DNA from 4 places in the Hydrogenophaga soli genome. Region 3 is predicted to be linked to each of the others. Evidence: predicted binding sites of a transcription regulator. Region 3 holds the regulator's gene; each other region holds the start of a gene.

What was found. The regulator sigma-54, encoded in region 3, starts transcription at its own class of promoters, with help from an activator protein. The targets are predictions, from matches to a motif close to TGGCANGNAANCTGCTTT.
Region 1: the regulator sigma-54 is predicted to act here: its motif matches at 3,091-3,108, upstream of nifB (nitrogenase cofactor biosynthesis protein NifB).
Region 2: the regulator sigma-54 is predicted to act here: its motif matches at 2,451-2,468, upstream of ACYVB7_RS00470 (CmpA/NrtA family ABC transporter substrate-binding protein).
Region 4: the regulator sigma-54 is predicted to act here: its motif matches at 2,117-2,134, upstream of ACYVB7_RS14575 (pilin).

What each region holds. Positions count from the first base shown of each region.
Region 1 is NZ_BAAHAK010000003.1:307,522-312,144, forward strand. It holds gene ACYVB7_RS07235 (SMP-30/gluconolactonase/LRE family protein) at 1-842, opposite strand, end outside; gene ACYVB7_RS07240 (trypsin-like peptidase domain-containing protein) at 929-2,863, opposite strand; gene nifB (nitrogenase cofactor biosynthesis protein NifB) at 3,154-4,623, shown strand, end outside.
Region 2 is NZ_BAAHAK010000001.1:112,677-117,299, forward strand. It holds gene ACYVB7_RS00460 (ABC transporter ATP-binding protein) at 1-1, opposite strand, end outside; gene ntrB (ABC transporter permease) at 1-957, opposite strand, end outside; gene ACYVB7_RS00470 (CmpA/NrtA family ABC transporter substrate-binding protein) at 969-2,306, opposite strand; gene ACYVB7_RS00475 (hypothetical protein) at 2,681-2,893, shown strand; gene ACYVB7_RS00480 (nitrate- and nitrite sensing domain-containing protein) at 2,919-4,244, opposite strand; gene ACYVB7_RS00485 (DUF2238 domain-containing protein) at 4,306-4,623, shown strand, end outside.
Region 3 is NZ_BAAHAK010000002.1:32,043-36,665, forward strand. It holds gene ACYVB7_RS03310 (thiol:disulfide interchange protein DsbA/DsbL) at 1-282, shown strand, start outside; gene lptA (lipopolysaccharide transport periplasmic protein LptA) at 406-1,062, shown strand; gene lptB (LPS export ABC transporter ATP-binding protein) at 1,128-1,850, shown strand; gene ACYVB7_RS03325 (RNA polymerase factor sigma-54) at 1,858-3,456, shown strand; gene ACYVB7_RS03330 (glycosyl hydrolase family 8) at 3,474-4,493, opposite strand; gene ACYVB7_RS03335 (M48 family metallopeptidase) at 4,498-4,623, opposite strand, start outside.
Region 4 is NZ_BAAHAK010000008.1:51,376-55,998, reverse strand. It holds gene ACYVB7_RS14580 (sulfatase-like hydrolase/transferase) at 1-1,672, opposite strand, end outside; gene ACYVB7_RS14575 (pilin) at 1,644-2,069, opposite strand; gene ACYVB7_RS14570 (CHASE2 domain-containing protein) at 2,257-4,173, opposite strand; gene ACYVB7_RS14565 (FHA domain-containing protein) at 4,227-4,623, opposite strand, start outside.

The DNA of each region.
Region 1 (4,623 bases), on a different contig from region 3:
TGCTTATTAAAAACCCTCTCGCCAGCTGGTGCGGCAATGTTCGCAATGTGATTCAAACCCACCGAATCCCACAGCAAAACCTTGAAATAGTCCTCAGAAACACCGTTTTGGCCGACCCTGTTACAGAGCTGAACCACATAAACCCCACTGGGAGCAGGCAACAGATCTATCTGATAGCGAGAATTTCGAGCGTTGTAGCCCGGGATGGCAGGAACCAATTGAACCAGCGGGGTCACCCCCTTCCCCACTTGCCAGCGCATCAGATAGCCGCTGAGGCCGTCATAAAACGCCAGCGACCCATCGGGCAGTAAGGCCATGCCGTCAGGCAACACCAGCGTGCCAGCTCGATCGGACACGGACGACACCACCGATCCGGTCGGGCTGACCTGAAACACGTTCCCTGAGTCATAGTGGGGGCCCGATGCGTAACTCACACCCTCCAAACGCCACTCAGCACAGTAAACGTTGCCTGATGGGTCAAGCGCAACCGGTACCGTGTCATTTAAAACCAGCCTTTGGTTCGAGTCAGACAGCATGTACGGTATCGCCACTCCTGCCTCCAGGTTCACTGAGCCATCCCGAACCGGATACCGCAGGATGGCCTTGCCGGTGTCCACCACCAAACCACCGGTTGCAGGGTCAAACGCCATGCTCCCAATTTGCCCGATGGCCTGTTCCACCGGCCCCGTTCCCGAGGCCGAGCCCGCCGCCACTGTGATGCGGCCTGCGCTTGCGCCTGACGCGCCGCCCCCGCCACATGCACTCAAAACCGCAGCACCCGCAAAACCCAACACCTGCCGCCGCGACAAACCCGCAACAGCGTCCAACAACGCGTGTTTCATCTCGATTTCCCTGAATTTGTATTGAAATAGCCAAAGCAAGCCCGCCCGGCCCTCGGGCCGAGCGGGTCAACAGACGCGTTGCCCCGTCACTGCGTTGGCCAGACGTAATACGCCACACCCTCATAGTGATAGTTCTTCAGCGTGGCCACGACGTAATCCTTCTCGGAGGCGTTCGTGGTGTAGAAGTGGGAGCCGGTGTCCACGTTGTAGAAGCGGTACAAGGGCGTGTTGGCCGCGTCTGAGACCGTGCTGGCATACCAAGCAGAACCTTCATACTTGTAGCTGGAGAGGTTGCCAACAACGTAGTCTTTCTCCGCCTCGCTGATGGTGTAAAAGTGCGCTCCAGCCGCAGCGTTGTAGAAGCGGTAGACGGGGCTGTAACTGCCCGTGGCACTGGCGTAGGTATAAAACGCCACGCCCTCATAGGTGTAAGAGGGCAAGGACGCCATCACATAGTCCCGCTCGGCGGCACTGCCCGTGAAAAAGTGGGTTCCTTTGGCCGTGTTGTAGAACCGGTAAACCGGTGCCCGCGCCACCGTGGTCGTGGCGGGGCTCAACCATTTCGACAACCCGGCGCTGAAGGCCGTGTCAAACCGCCCGTAAATGCCCACCCCAATCTCGGTGGAAGACGTGGTGCACTTGCCATTACCCCCTTTGAGCTGCCCCACCACATAGTGGCTGCCTCCCATGTTGAGGAACAGTGCAGAGCCACTGCTGCCGGGCTCGGTGGTGCCCTCGCTATAGCCCACCACATGGAATTTGGCCACGGACACGTCAGCCCCCGTGGTACAGGTGAAGTCGGAGGTTGACCCCGCATCGTCAGCGCAAGTGGCGTACGTGGCATTGATCCCGCTGCTGATTTTCTTCAAGTCGCCATGCGGGTGGTGAATGCCAAACACCGTGTTGGACAACCCCACTTGCCGCGAATACCAACCCGCCCAAATGGCCGCACTGGGCGCACTCTGGTTCAGGCGCAGCAGCGTGGTATCGGTGTCGGCACTGGTGTAGAGCAACGAGCCCCCACCCGACACCGAGACGAGGCTGTTGCTGGGAACGTCCACCCCACACACGGCCGCCTGGTAGAACCAGTAGGTCTGGAGCGTGGACGCCTCGGCCTGCGTGGAAATGCAATGGTGGGCCGTGAGGAAGTAGGGAGCCCAATCCTGCTGGGTGTTGTTCAGCAACGTGCCCGTGCAGGTGTACGAGGAACCGGTGGACGGGTCGGTGAACACCATGCGCGCCACGCTTTTGCCCGTGGTTTGTTCGGCGGTGGAGCCACACGCAATGCTCTTTTCGCACGCCAACGATGCGGCCTGCGGCTGCAAGCGTTCAGCCAACGGCGACACCGTCAGGTGCGACACCCACTCCACGCCAAAAGACAAGCCATTGGCACCCACCTGCGCGGGCACGGTGAACTGGATGGACAGGCTCTCGCCCAACGCCACGGGCGAGACCCAGTGGTATGCCTGGGTGCTGCCCACCCTGATGCCACCGGCTTGGGCCACCTGGTCGATGACATCGGCCCCGGTGAACACGCCCAGGTGGGTCTGTGCCTTGTCCGACACCGCCAGGCGAACCCGGGGGTCCAGCTTGTCGAACACCAAGGCCAGGCGCAGGCCCTGCGCCGCAGGTGAGGCCACCTGCAATGTGGCCACCCGATCGCCATTGGGTTGCACGGTCCAGTTCAGGTGCTGCGCCACGTAGGCGGCTTGCTTCAGCTCGCCCGTCTGGCGGGCAAAACCGATCTGCGGCACTTCACCACCTGAACGAGGGGCAGCGCTACGGCCTCGTTCCCGTTCGGTCTCGCTGGCCTCGGGCAGGCGGTAGACAAAGGTGTGGGTGTCCACGGCAAAACCCGCGCGGGTTTCTTGCTTGACCTCACGCGCAGGAATTGAGAGCGCCTCCACCTTGTCCACCACGCCATCGGCAGCCCAAGAAGTTCCTTGCGCCCAAAGCATGGCCGCCATGGCCACGCCCAGCGTGCCCCGAATCAACGGGTTGCGTACAGAAAACAGCTTCACGATGTCCCTTCAAACAAAAAAATGCTGGGCATAGTACGCCGCCTGGCCGCCCCAGCCACTCCCCCATTTGAGGGAGTTGACATTTCATTGTTTTTAAATTCTGCGGCCAGCCACCCCATTCCCCCTGTGTCGTAAGCCCGACAACCCACCCCCACAAACCGCGGTTTTGTGGCATGTCCGACACCCGACAAAAACAGCAAGTGCTTGATTTTCAATGACAAACGCCGTGGCATGAAATTGGCTTAGGCAGGAACCAAGCAACCAACGCCGGTTGCAAGGAAAGGTTCCCCATGCCAGCTCACGCGCCTGTCGGCACCGCCCCCAGCCCCACCTATGTGAGCCTGGGCAAGATCCAACGCCTGGGCGAGCCCATCGCCCCGCCCCAGCCCGCGGCCAGCGGCTGCGGCACCAGCGGCGGTTCGGGCAAGGCCAGCTGCGGCTCGTCCGCCGGGCCTGACGACATGCCCGCCGAGATCTGGGACAAGGTCAAGAACCACCCCTGCTACTCGGAAGAAGCCCACCACCACTACGCCCGCATGCATGTGGCCGTGGCCCCGGCCTGCAACATCCAGTGCAACTACTGCAACCGCAAGTACGACTGCTCCAACGAAAGCCGCCCCGGCGTGGTGTCGCAAAAGCTCACGCCCGATCAGGCCGTGAAGAAGGTGCTGGCCGTGGCCAGCGAAATCCCGCAGATGACGGTGCTGGGCGTGGCCGGCCCGGGCGACAGCCTGGCCAACCCGGCCAAGACCTTTGAAACCTTCCGCCAGCTGCAGGAAACCGCGCCCGACATCAAGCTGTGCCTGTCCACCAACGGCCTGGCCCTGCCCGATTACGTGGACGAGATCGTCAAGTACAACGTGGACCACGTCACCATCACCATCAACATGGTGGACCCGGAAGTGGGCGCAAAGATCTACCCCTGGATCTTCTTCAACCACAAGCGCTACCACGGCGTGGAGGCCGCCCGCATCCTGCACGAGCGCCAGATGCTGGGCCTGGAGATGCTGACCGCCCGCGGCGTGCTGACCAAGATCAACTCGGTCCTCATCCCCGGCATCAACGACGAGCACCTGATCGAGGTCAACCGCGAGGTGAAGAAGCGCGGGGCCTTCCTGCACAACATCATGCCCCTCATCTCCGAGGCCGAGCATGGCACCGTGTTCGGCCTGACCGGCCAGCGCGGCCCCACCGCCCAGGAGCTGAAGACCGTGCAGGACGCCTGCGCGGGCGGTGCCAACCTCATGCGCCACTGCCGCCAGTGCCGGGCCGACGCCGTGGGCCTGCTGGGCGAAGACCGCAGCGAAGAGTTCACCCAGGACAAGGTGGACCAGATGGAGATCACCTACGACCTGGAACGCCGCCGTGTGTACCAGGAACAGGTGGAAACCGAACGCCAGGCCCAACACGCCGCCAAGCAGGAGGCGCTGGCCTCGTCCACCGCGCTGGACGCCGCGGCCGACCTGAAGGTGCTGGTGGCCGTGGCCACGCAGGGCGGGGGCCGGGTGAATGAGCACTTTGGCCATGTGACCGAGTTCCAGATTTTTGAAGTGTCTGCGGCCCAGGCCCTGTTCGTGGGTCACCGTCGGGTGGACCAGTACTGCCAAGGCGGGTATGGCGACGACGAGCAGTTGCCCTCGGTGGTGCGCGCCATCAACGACTGCCACGCCGTGCTGGTGGCCAAGATCGGTGCCTGTCCCAAGGACGAGCTGCGAGACGCCGGCATCGAGCCCGTGGACCAGTACGTGGGCGAGTTCATC
Region 2 (4,623 bases), on a different contig from region 3:
TGATTTCACCTCGTCGAACGTGAAGGCCGAAGCCAGCTTGATGAGCGCAAACTCCAGCACCAGGCCGACGATGCCGATGACGAAGATGGCCACGATGATGTTTTTGACGTTCAGGTTGTTCCACTCGTCCCACACCCAAAAGCCGATGCCCACGCCGCCGGTCAGCATTTCGGCGGCCACGATCACCAGCCACGCCGTGCCCACGGCCAGACGCACCCCGGTCAGCATGTAGGGCAGCACGGCGGGGAACAAAATCTTGGTGAGCACCTTCCATTCGCTGAGGTTGAGCACCCGGGCCACGTTCAGGTAGTCCTGCGGCACGCGCTGCACGCCCACCGCGGTGTTGATGACCATGGGCCAGATAGAGCAGATGAAGATGGTCCAGATGGCCGCCGGGTTGGCCCCCTTGAACACCAGCAACCCGATGGGCAGCCAGGCCAGCGGTGACACCGGGCGCAGCAGGCTGATGATGGGATTGCACATGCGGCTCAAAAACTCAAAGCGCCCAATGGCAAACCCCGCCGGAATGCCCACCAGTGCCGCCAGCCCGAAGCCCACGGCCACGCGCTGCAGCGACTGCAACACGTTCCAGCCCACGCCCTGGTCGTTGGGGCCGTTGCGGTAGAACGGGTCGGCAAACACCTGCACCGCTTGGCCCCAGGTTTCCAGCGGGCTGGGGATGGCGCTGCCGGTGCTGATGGACACCAGCGCCCACAGGCCCACCAGCAGGCCCAGGCCCATGAGCGGGGGGAGGATGCGCAGGGCCAGCTCGCGCCCGTCAAAGCGCGAGGGGGTGGCGCGAGTGGTGCTGGCCACAGGCTTCAAGCTTTTTTGGCCTTCTGCGCTTTTAATAGTTGGTGTGTGTGCTACTGAATTCATTGCATTGGGGGGCTTGGGGTGGCCGGTGGAAGGGACAGCAGCCCCCTCCAGCGGCCCGTGGAACACGGCGCTGACCATGGTGTTTCTCCTCAGACCTTGACCTTGAAGCCGTCGGCGTACTTGGCGGGGTCCTTGCCGTCCCACACCACGCCGTCCACCAGCTTGTGGCTGCGCATGTCGCTCTTGGGCAGCGGGGTCTTGCTGGCGGCGGCGGCGTCCTTGTACAGGTCGATCTGGTTGATGGCCTTGGCCACACCCAGGTAGTCGGGGTGGTCCTTCAGCAGGCCCCAGCGCTTGTGCTGGGTCAGGAACCACATGCCGTCGCTCAGGTAGGGGAAGTTCACCGCGCCGTCGTTGTAGAACTTCATGTGGTTGGGGTCGTCCCAGGTCTTGCCCAGGCCGTTCTGGTAGCGGCCCAGGATGCGCTGGTTGATGGCGTCCACCCCGGTGTTGACATAGGCCTTGTCGGCGATGGTTTCGGCCATCTTCAGCTTGTTCTGCAAGCCCGCGTCGATCCACTTGCCCGCTTCCAGGATGGCGGCGGTCACCGCACGGCAGGTGTTGGGGTACTTTTTGGCGTATTCACCCGTGGCGCCCAGCACCTTTTCGGGGTGGTCTTGCCAGATGTCCTGGGTGGTGGTGCCGGTGATGCCGATGCCGTCCATGATGGCGCGGTGGCCCCAGGGCTCGCCCACGCAGTAGCCGTCCATGTTGCCCACGCGCATGTTGGCCACCATTTGCGGCGGGGGCACGGTGATGATCTTGGCGTCCTTCATGGGGTGGATGCCATGGGTGGCCAGCCAGTAGTACAGCCACATGGCGTGGGTGCCGGTGGGGAAGGTCTGGGCAAAGGTGTATTCGCGCTTGTCGCTCTGCATCAGCTTGGCCAGGCTGGCCCCGTCCACCGCGCCCTTGTCGGCCAGCTTCTTGCTGAGGGTGATGGCCTGGCCGTTGTGGTTGAGCGTCATCAGCACGGCCATGTCTTTCTTGGGGCCGCTCACGCCCAGGTGCACGCCGTAGACCAGGCCGTACAACACATGGGCAAAGTCCAGCTCGCCGTTGACCAGCTTGTCGCGCACGCCGGGCCAGCTGGCCTCCTTGCTGGGGATGATCTTCACGCCGTACTTCTGGTCAATGCCCAGCACGCTGGCCATGACCACGCTGGCGCAGTCGGTCAGGGGGATGAAGCCGATCTTCACTTCCTTCTTCTCGGGCGCATCCGAGCCCGCGGCCCACACCGGCTGGTAACCCAGGCCGCCAAACAGTGCCCCCCCGGCCACGGCAGCGCCTTGTTTGAGCAGGCTGCGGCGGCTGGCGCTGGCCGGGGCGGTGTCTGCTGTCTGGGCTGCTGCGGTTGCGGGTTGGCCCAGGGGGCGTGCGGTGTCCGCTGCTGCGGCAGGGGGCAGGGGGCTGGTCGTGGGGCGCATGGTCAACTCCTGGAACAAAAAACCGGGGCCGGAAAAACAAAAACGGCGTCCATCACCCCGACCGCTGAAGGCCGGGGGATGGACGCCGTTGTCCGTTTTCCCCACCGTGCACCGCCATTGGTGCGCGGTGGGGTTGCTTCAGCACAAGCAGGTTGCGTGCCAGCCCGTGGGGATGGGGGTTTGGGCCGGTTTTCGGGCCATCGCGGCCACGGGCATGCTGCGTTGTTGTGCATGCCCGGGGCCGCGTGGGGCGTGTGTGTGCATGGGGTGCACGGCTTGGGTGCGCTCCACGCCCGTGCGGACGGAACGGGAGGCCGGGTGAAGGGCGGGATATAAAAAGCGCTTTCCAAAGCGTTTTCGGTCTGGAGGCCCCCATGCGTTCACCGTTCAAATCCCTGCCCTTGCTGGCCTTGGCCGCCTCCCTGCTGGCCGGGTGCGGGGCCGATGTGGCCAGCACCGCGGCCACTTCCGCCCAGTTGCAAGCGCAACAGGCCCAGCAGGCCAAGGCGCAGATGGACAAGGTTCAAAAAGACCTGAACCAGGCGTTGCAGGCCGGGCAGGCGCGCAACGCGGCGGCGGATCAGTGAGGCTTGCGCCGCGGTGGCAAGCCGCTCAGCCCGCGGCGGGCGGCAGCACGTCGGCCATGGACAGCAGGGCGTCGGCCACGTCCACCAGGCGGCGGTTCTGGCTCATGGCGGTTTGACGCAGGAAGCGGTGGGCGTCTTCTTCGCTCAGGCGGCGGTGGGCCATCAGCACGCCCTTGGCACGTTCAATCAGTTTGCGTTCGTTCAAGCTGGCGCGCACGGTGTCCAGCTCGGCTTCCATGGCTTGCAGCCGTTGCGATTGCTCGTGCACCAGGTCCAGGATGGAGCGCTCCACCTCGTGCCGCGGGTGGGGGGTGTGGGGGTTGGCCTCGCCCGCAAACGGCGCGGGCTCCAGCGCAGGGGTGGCGGCGAAGAAGGCCAGGGCTGAGGCGGTGGGCTGGTCTTCGCCCTGGCCCTGGGCCCAGCGTTGCAGGCGCTCCAACTCCTGCTGGGCCAGGGTCATGCGCTGTTGGCACAGGGCGACCAGCTCTTGTGTGAGCCGGTCTTCCACCACCTTCAGGTCGTCGATGCGGGCGGTGCAGCAGTCAAACCAGGTGGTGTTGAGTTCGGGGTCCAGCGCCGAACCGTCGGGGGCGGCCAGGGCTTGTTGGCGCAGGTGCTCCAGCTCGGTCTGGTGGCGGGTGTGGGCCGGGCGGGCGGTGAGTTGAAGCACCGCGGGCGGGGCAAAGTCGGCAAACACGCGCAGGCACTTGTCTTGCAGTTCGATGAGGTGCTGCAGCCGCTGATGGGTGTCGGCATCGGCCTGGCCGCTGGCCCACATGGCGGTGCCCACGGCACGCTCCTGCCCGGCCCATTCCTTGCCCTGCATGTGGTTGAACAGGGCCACCAGCAGGCGGGAGATGGCGGGGTCGGCGGCGCTGTCGGCGGCTTCGAACACCACGGCCAGCAGCCCGGCAATCAGTTTGATGTAGGCCTCGGTGGTCTGACGGTGGTGCAGCTGGCGCTGGCTGATGAGCGAGCGCAGCTGCGGCAGCGCATCCAGCCCCTGCAGGGCGTAGGCCATGCGGGCGTACAGGCGGGCGCTCTGGGCCAGTTGCGCGGCCTGGGCCGCGGGCGTGGCGTCAAACGCCTGGCGCACCTGGGCCTCAAGCGTCAGGCAGTGCTGGGCCTGGGTGGTCCATGGCAGGTGGGCGGGGTCGTCCAGGCTGTCGGTGGCCGGGGTGTGCGGCGGGTGGTGCAGGGCCAGGTAGCGGTTGGCCAGCCCCCGCTCGCGTTGCAGACCGTGCACCAGGTCGCCGACAGCGTCCACCAGCGCAGCGGTGCGGGCCAGGCGCTCCAGCTCGGCCATTTCGGCCCGCCGGGCGGCCTGGAGGAAGCAAAGGGCGGTTTTCATGGGTGGGCAAGCATACGCAATCGGCAGGGCGACAATCCGGGTTCAAAAGGAGTGCTGAGCCATGCATGCCCCCACTGCAACCCCTGTGCCAGAGACCTGTTCACCCCGCGGCCTGGCGGTGTTGCTGGCAACGCTGTGCGCTTTGCTGGCCTGGTCGGGTTGGCAGCCGTACGACCGCGCCACCTGGGTCATGGAGGTGGCCCCCATTTTTGTGGCAGTGCCGGTGATGGTGGCCACACACGGGCGTTTTCCGCTCACGCGGTTGCTGTACGCCCTGATCTGGCTGCATGCCGTGGTGCTGCTGGTGGGCGGGGCCTACACCTACGCCCGGGTGCCGCTGGGGTTCTGGATGGCCGATGTGCTGGGCCTGCACCGCAAC
Region 3 (4,623 bases):
GCCATCCATGGTGAACACCAGAAGTTGTCCACGCCCGACGACATCGCCAACTGGGCGGCTCGCCAAGGCTTGGACCGGGCCAAGTTCCTGGAGTTCTTCAATGCCTTCTCGGTGGCGGGCAAGCTCAAGCGTGCGGCGCAGATGGCCGAGGCCTACAAGCTTGACGGCGTGCCCGCGTTGGGTGTGGCCGGGCGGTATTTCACGTCCCCGTCCACAGCGGGCACCGGTGAACGTGCGCTGGCGGTGGTGAACCAGCTGGCAGAGGCCAGCCGCAAGGGCTGAAAGCCTCAGACTCTCGCGTTTTTGCCTTTGGTGCCGTCAGGAAATCCCGACGGCACCGCTACAATGACAAGCAAATACCATGCCGCCATGAGTTTGCTTGTGACTCCTCGTTCCACTCCCCCTGTGCCCAGCGCCCGACCGCATGCCCTTGTTTCCGGCCTGCGGCGGCTGGGGTGTGGCTGGGTGGCCTTGAGTGCGCTGTGGCTGTGTGCCGCGGCCCATGCCGAAAAGGCCGACCGCGACAAGCCCATGAATGCCGAGGCCGACAGCCTGCGCTACGACGACGTGCGTCAGCTCAGCGTGTTCACCGGCAATGTGGTCATCACCAAGGGCACCATCGTCATCCGGGGCGACAAGGTCGAAGTCCGTCAGGACGCCCAGGGCAACCAGTTCGGGGTGGTCACCGGTTCAGCCGCCAAGCCCGCCTTTTTCCGCCAGAAGCGCGAGGGGTTGGACGAGTACATCGAGGGTGTGTCCGATCGCATCGACTACAACGGACAGACCGACGTGGTGCGGTTCGAGCAGCGCGCCATGCTGCGCCGCTACCGTGGAGCCACCCTGGCCGATGAAACCTCGGGCAGCCTGATCGTCTACAACAACGCCGCGGAAACCTTCTCGGTGGACGGTGGCGAGGCCAGCAAGACGCCTTCCAACCCTTCTGGCCGCGTGCGGGCGATGTTGACGCCCACGCCACGGCCTGCCGAAGGGGCTCCGGCCCCTGCGGCCACCGACCCGGCGCGTCTGCGGTCGGCCCCCGTGCTGGATGGGGTTGGCCGGTGAGCGGCGGCGCCAGTGTCCGCCTTGCCCTCGAACCCGATGCACCCCAGCCGGTGCGTCTGGAGGCGATGCACCTGCGCAAGTCCTACGGCAGCCGCAAGGTGGTCAAGGACGTGTCGCTGGCTGTCAACGAGGGGGAGGTGGTGGGCCTGCTGGGTCCCAACGGCGCGGGCAAGACCACCTCGTTTTACATGATCGTGGGCCTGGTGCGGGCCGATGGGGGTGACATCTTCCTGGACGGCCAGCCCATTGAACATCAGCCCATCCACCGCCGTTCGCGCCTGGGGTTGGGCTATCTGCCGCAGGAAGCGTCCATCTTCCGCAAGCTCAACGTCGAAGACAACGTGCGCGCCGTGCTGGAGTTGCAGCACGACGAACAGGGCAAACGCCTGTCGCCCGCGGTGGTGCAGCAGCGCCTGGACGCCCTGCTGGCCGACTTGCGGGTGGACCACCTGCGCCACTCTCCGGCGCCCGCGCTGTCGGGGGGCGAGCGGCGGCGGGTGGAAATTGCCCGGGCACTGGCCACCCAGCCCCGCTTCATCCTGCTGGACGAGCCGTTTGCCGGCATCGACCCCATCGCCGTCATCGAGATCCAGCGCATCATCGGTTTCCTGAAGGCGCGGGGCATCGGGGTGCTGATCACCGACCACAACGTGCGCGAGACGCTGGGCATTTGCGACCACGCCTACATCATCAACGACGGCACGGTGCTGGCGCAGGGCACGCCCGCCGAGATTGTGGACAACGCCGACGTGCGCCGGGTGTACCTGGGCGAACACTTCCGCATGTGATGCGCCCATGAAACAAGGCCTGTCCCTCCGCGTCTCGCAGCACCTGGCGCTCACGCCCCAGCTGCAGCAGTCCATTCGGCTGTTGCAGCTGTCCACGCTGGAGCTGGGGCAGGAGGTCGAGCAGATGCTCGACGAAAACCCCTTCCTGGAGCGTCAGGACGAGGCCGCCGAGCGCGAGTCGTTTGGCCTGGAAACCGCCGATGCCCCGGTCAGCCTGGGGGATGTGTTGTCCGAGCGCGCCATGGAAGGTGTAGCAGAAAGTTCAGGCACATCAAGCGCTGAGTCTGTTTTTGAGTCATCAAATTCTGCCGAGTCAACCCCCGAAGCCTCGTCGGGTGACGATGTCAGCCTGACCGAGCCCGACTGGTCGGGTGACGGCACCGTGGACATGCAACCCGACGACGGCGAGTGGGGCGGCGAAGCCCCCGCCCGGGGCACCGGCAGCCACGACGACGATGACACCGCCAGCGCCGCCGACCTCGCCAGTGAGCACATCACCCTGCAGGCCCACCTGCACCAGCAGGCCCTGGGCCTGCGCCTCAGCCCCGAGGAACAGGCGGCGCTGTACGCGCTGATCGAGTCGCTGGACGACGACGGCTACCTGGCCGACCCCTTGGAAGACCTGGCCGCCTCGTTCGAGCCCGGCAACCCGGACGACCTCGCCGTGCAGGAGCGCCGTGAGGCCACCGTGCAACTGCTGCGCACGGCCTTGGGCTGGCTGCAGAACATGGACCCGCCCGGGGTGGGCGCACGCGACGTGGGCGAGTGCCTGCGCTTGCAGATCAACGAACTGCGCAACACCCCCGCAGCCCGGGCCGCGCTGGCCATCTGCCAGCAACCCCTGGACCTGATGGCCCGCCGCGACACCCGCAAGCTGGCCCTGGTGTGCGGGCTGGAAGAGCCGCTGGTGCGCGAGGCGCTGGCCCTCATCACCCAGCTCGAACCCCGGCCCGGTCGCCGTTTTGCCAACCTGGAAGGCCAGATGGTGGTGCCCGATGTGCTGGTGACCCGCGCGGGGCGCGGCTTCAAGGTGCAGCTCAACCCTGAGGTCATGCCCAAGCTGCGGGTGCACGACGTGTACGCCGCCGCCCTGCGCGAAGGCCGAGGGAGCCGTGGCGACGGCGCGGGCATGCAGCAGCGCCTGCAAGAGGCGCGCTGGTTCATCAAGAACATCCAGCAGCGGTTTGACACCATCCTGCGCGTCTCCAGTGCCATCGTGGAGCGCCAACGCAACTTCTTCATGCACGGCGAGCTGGCCATGCGCCCGCTGGTGCTGCGCGAGATTGCCGACGAGCTGGGCCTGCACGAGTCCACCATCAGCCGCGTGACCACCGCCAAGTACATGGCCACGCCGTTTGGCACCTACGAGCTGAAGTACTTCTTTGGCTCCAGCCTGGGCACCGAAACCGGGGGCAACGCCTCCAGCACCGCGGTGCGGGCGCTCATCAAGCAGCTGGTGGCGGGGGAAGACCCCAAAAAGCCGCTGTCGGACAACGCCTTGTCGGACATGCTGAAAGAGCAGGGCATCGAGTGCGCCCGCCGCACCGTGGCCAAGTACCGCGAGGCGCTGAAAATCGCCCCGGCCAGCTTGCGCAAGGCGCTCTGAGCACGCGGCTTGCCGCGCTACTTGCGCCCACCCTCCCGCGCCGCCACCTCCACCAGCATGCCCAGGGTGGCCGAGTAGTAACTCTGGGCCGTCATGGGCAGGCGTGAGCTGGGCGGTTTGCCAGTGGTCAGCAGGCTTCGGATGGCCTGCACCCCGGGGTCGGCCCCGTAGCTGTCGATGGAGTTGTCCTGCACGTTGGCCCAGCCGGGCAGGAAGCCGTCGCACTGGAAGTGGGTCCAGAACTTCTTGAAGCCTTCCATTCGCCCGGGGGTGGCGTGGCCCGCCCAGTGCAGGTACAGCGGCACGCGGGCTGAGTCGTAGCCATAGCGGGGCAGGCGGCTGGGGTCAGGGGCCAGCGGGTTGACCAGCAGCAGCCAGTCGGGCGGCAGGCTCCAACGGCCGAAGCGGGCCACTTCCACCAACCGCAACCCCGACGTGGTGAGGGCCTGCCACTGCGGGTGCGGATCCACCTTGTTCAGCGCCTCGAAGGCCGGAAACACCCAGTACGACAGGTTGACCACCTGCCCCTGCGGGGTGCCAAAGCCGTCCACCCCGGGTTTGATGATGGTGCCCCAGGGCGTGCCGTCCTGCACCACCTTGTCGCGGATGGCCTGGCCGATGGCCGCGGCGCGGCCTTTCAGCTCCGGCAGGTTGAAGCGCTCGGCGGCGCGTTGCAGGGCCCAGGCGATGAACAGGTCGCCGTCGGTGGCGGTGTTCATGTCGGTGATGCCGCGGCCCGGCTCCCAGCGCCAGGCAAACAGGCCGTCGGGGCGCTTGCCCAGGTTGGCTTGCGTCCAGGCCCAGATGCGTTCGAATGTGGCCTTGTCACCTGCCGCGGTGGCCAGCAGCAGGCCAAAGCCCTGACCTTCGGAGTGGCTGATGTTGCGCTGTCCGGTGTCGGTCACGCGCCCGTCGGAGGCCACGTAGGTGGCCTTCCAATCGTCCCAGCCCCGCAGGGCTTGGGCTTGGGCCTGGGCGATGGGCGGCGCGCTCAGTCCCAGCAGAACGGCGCAGCGCAGCAACGAGCGTCGATCCACGGATTCACCCCAGCTGGGTTCGCAACCGGTCGGCGCGATCCTTGGGGGCAGGATGCGTCGAGAGGATGCTGCTTGCCGTGTCGCCCGTCAACGCGGCCAGCTTGTCCAAGGCGCTGACGCATGCTTGGGG
Region 4 (4,623 bases), on a different contig from region 3:
AACTCCTGCTCACATCCAATTCTGGAAATGCAAGATTCGCAACATCTGAAAGCGTGTGCAGGACACCTACCGATTCATATGGAAACTCTACTCCTCGCTTGGCCGCGATTAAGAGCTCCGGACGATTTCTCAGCAAATCGTCTGAAAACCAAATAAACGATGCAACCCTGAAGTCAGCTTCATTTTGACGCCCATGTCCATCTTCGGAACAGCCATTTTCCGGCAGATTCTCCCCATGATCGGATATATAGAATACGGCCGAGTAGGAATTACCAACCCCATTGACGACTTTTATTATCTCCGACACCACATTATCCGTATAAAACACACTATTATCATATGCATCAACTTGCGCCACATCTGAGTTATAAGGCATTAATCCGCCATATCTGGAAAACTCATCCGGATATCTATTGCGATACTCTTTGTGACTCCCCATTGTGTGAATCACAAAAAACTTCTTTCCAGGCCTCTCCATAGCCTTTTTCCTAAATATATTCACAACCTCGTAATCGAAGTTACCTTGCTGTGTATGATCAGCCAGATTCGTAAAATATACCTCATCAGCCTCATGCGAATGCACCGAAATGATCGAATCATGGATTCCCAGTTTGGCTTGATTGGATATCCAATATGTTTTAAACCCAGCCTGCTTAAAGAGACTGACAATTGATGGCCTCCCTGCCGCGGCCACATGGTTATTAGCTTGAAATCCCACCAAAATTACAGGTACCGCACGACGGGTTGCTTGCCAAGAAGACACTACATTTCGGAAACTCACCAAATTGGACATGGAATTCAGCCTGGGTGTCGTATCTCGTGAATATCCATTTAAACCCCAATGATCCGGCCTGGAAGACTCTCCAATTATCAGCACATACACCTCCTCACGAGCGATGTCATTATTCGATACAACATGAAATTTGTATGTTTGAATTGCTGTAGCTGCCGCCTTAGTTCGAGTCCGCTCTCCCAAATAATCCCGAAATCTAAAAAACACGCCAACAGGATAAGAATCACTTAGCATCGCCCCTGCAGGAGTGGAAACATCGGTGACAGGGGATATATTTTCCTTTACACCATCCGTTTGAATATCGAAAAAATTGTCTTTTTTCGCATTCCAATCCCATTCCAGCCATCCGTATTGAATCAAAGGAAGCAGACCTGCGTAACCAATCCACTGCAAAGCTCTACTTCTTTGAAATACATCATTTCTTCTCGATATCTTTATCGTCAAAGCAACAATAGCCAACATAGCCAGCACAAGTACCACAATCCATAGCAAGCCTACGTATTGACTTGCCTCAGAATAACTTGACTCAAAAATTACAGCCAATACATTAGAGTTACTTGGCTCGTGATACCTAATCACATAAAATACCTCAAATGGAAGCAAGGCGTAAAATGGAAGAAATATCAAAAAAAACCACTTTAAACGTCTAAACCACGCCAATACCACCACTACCAACGCGAAAGACGGTGGCACACCACGAATTAGTGAATCAAAAAAATTATTAGCAAAATATGCCCATATTAGATTAGGGGAAAGCAGAAATAAAATCCAAATCTGCGAAATATATGGGTAAGACATATGCAAAAAAAGCCCCGCATCACTGCGGGGCTTTTTTTCAGCTAGACGATATTCAGCTGGCACGGCACTCAGTGGGAACATACTTAAAATTCCCTGCTGGCGTAGTGCAGGTCCACTTTACCTTTCCAGTATCAACAACCGGGGTGTAAGTCAGCACAACGTTCTGAGCGGCAGCTGTTCCGGTAACAGTGACAACGCCACTAGCATCAGCGCACGCCAAGCTAGCAGTGTTCTTGGATGGTGTGCTGAATGTGGCAACACCCAAACACGAACCAGCGGCAATTGTCCCCCCATTAGAAGAAATATTTTCTGTAACAGTAACCTTGGCGGCAGAAGCCATAATGGCAAGTTCACTGACGCGACCGCGCACCGTGTAATCCTGATACGCAGGCAATGCCACTGCAGCCAAAATACCGATGATCGCCACGACGATCATCAATTCGATCAGGGTGAAACCCTTTTGAACCGTCTTTCTCATTTCCACACTCCTGGTTGAGTCACCGTCAACATCGACGCGTGATACCTACAGCATCATCCGTGCCACACCTGATGCGCTGAAAAGATGACATTTTTGGACCCTGTTTGAGCGTTTACACCCAGTGTTGGCAAACGTTTTTGTGCAACGACACTGAGCAAGGTCGCAGAGGACTGACATTTTTTGTCCTTCAGAATCCTTGATCCCCACGACTCACGCCAAACACACACACGCCGCCCGCTTTCCCCCGCAAGACCGCCTCGCCCCGATCCGTCCAAAGCCATCCCTTTGGATGGAAACGCATCACTTGCCGCTGTGTGGCCTCGCCCACCAACACATCTGCGCCATGCACACGCGTCAACTCTTGCAATCGTGCGGCCACGTTCACCGCATCTCCAATCACCGTGTACGCCCGCCGCACGTCTGAGCCCATGTCACCCACCAGCACCTTGCCGGTGTTGATGCCCACACCCACCCGCAGAAACGGCCAACCCACTGCCTGACCGTGGCGGTTGATGGACTCCATGGCATCCACGATGGCCAAGGCCGCTTTAACGGCTTGGTGGGCGTGGTCCTCACATGGCACGGGTGCCCCCCAGAACGCCATGACACAGTCCCCCATGTGTTTGTCGATGGTGCCGCCATGGGCCCGAATGACATGACCCAGTTCATTGAACACATGGTTCAACAGGGCTTGGAGTGTGGAGGGGGGAAGGCTTTCGGCCATGAGGGTAAAGCCCTGGATGTCGCAGAACATCACCGTCAGGTCACGCTCTTCGGCCTGCATGGTGTAGCGGCCTGGGTCTTTGAGCATTTCATTGACCAGTTCCGGCGGCACATAGCTGCCAAACAGCTCCGCCAAATGGCGCTTGGATCGGCTCTCCGTCAGGTACCCATGGGCCATGTGAAGCCCGAACGACAACACCACCATGAACAGGCCGCCCGCCAAGGGCATGACCAGGCCATGGACCATGTACAGCCAGGTGTTCAACCCAACCAAACAACCCCACACACCCAACAGCAAGCCCACGGCTGACCACGGCGACACCAGCGGCAGAACCACGGCCAGCAGCAGCCCGCTCAAGGCCACCACCACCAGTTCGTATCCGGGCGCGTAGTCGGGCCGCGTGGGGGCGTTGCCATCCAGAAAACCTGAAATCAGGTTGGCGTGTACTTCCACCCCAGGGTACGCTGGGCCGACAGGGGTGACGCGCACATCCTGCAAACCCGGCACCGAAGTGCCCACCAACACCACCTTGCCTTGCAGTGCGTTCGCGGGCACCCGTCGATGGAGGATGTCGGACGCTGACACATACGTGTAAGAGCCGCCGCTGGGTCCGCCTGGACCCCGGTAAGGCACCAGCGTGCTGAGCCGTGCGTCCACGGGGACGGCAAGCGCCTGTGCCGCCTGGCGCAACACCAAACGATCCACGCCCCCCCCGGCAAAACCCGGCTCGACGGACGTGGGGCCCAACAAAGCACGAAACACGCTCAACGCGAACGACGCGTAAATGTGCCCCCGGTATTCGGACACCAAGGGCACCGCCCGGATGACGCCGTCATCATCCACCAGGGCATTGAACGCACCCCCATCCCATGCGGCAGACATGAGACCGGGCACATTGGCACCGTAGCCGTCCCAAGACACCACACGTGCCCCACGGAGATCGTGAGTGGTCATGACGGAACGAGGAAGTTGCCCACCATGCTGCCCCTGGCGATCCGAGCTGAAGTAATGCCCGAGCACCACCCGGCGGCCCGTCATGCTCTGGGCGAAACGCTCATCGGGCAACAGGGTGTCGGATGACTGCTCGGGTTCGGCAAACACCATGTCAAAACCGACCACCGCCACGTGCTGGTCATCAAACAGGCGGTCCGTCAGATCAGCCAACACCGTGCGAGACCAAGGCCACCGACCTTGCTCGGCCAAACTCTTTTCGTCGATGTCAACGATGACAATGCGCTCGTCCAGCGTGCGGGGCATGGTGGCACGCAAACGCATGTCATGAGCGAGGTTGTCAGCCCAGTCCAGGGGCGTCAACCTCACCCAACCGGTGACGTGCAGCAACGTCACCACCAGCGGCACGACGGCCACAAGCCCTCGCACCCAATACTTCAAAATAAATAGCACAAAACCTCCACGCAAAAAGCGGTGGAGGCTTAAATCATCACAAACTGCATTTTGGTTCCCGCCAGCTCCAGCGTGTCACCGTGGTGGAGCATTTGGGGCTCGGCATCCAGGGCCTGGCCATTGAGCGTGGGAGGAGAGCTGCCTTCCACCTTGGCCACCACATAGCCGTGCGGACGGCGGGTGATGGACGCCACCGCCACACCCGGCTTGCCAATGGTGGTGACCACCTTGACCAGGGTCACCTCCCGTCCAGCCGCCGCGCCAGACAGCACCTTGATGGCAGCACCCCCCAGGGGCGACTGGTCTGCAGGGGCCACGGGATGCCGAATGACCTGCGTGCGTTCAAAACCCGCTCCGGCCTGCTCGTTCAAAAACTTGATTTTGTGCTTGCCGACCTCGATGGTGTCGTTGTGCTTGAGCAACTGT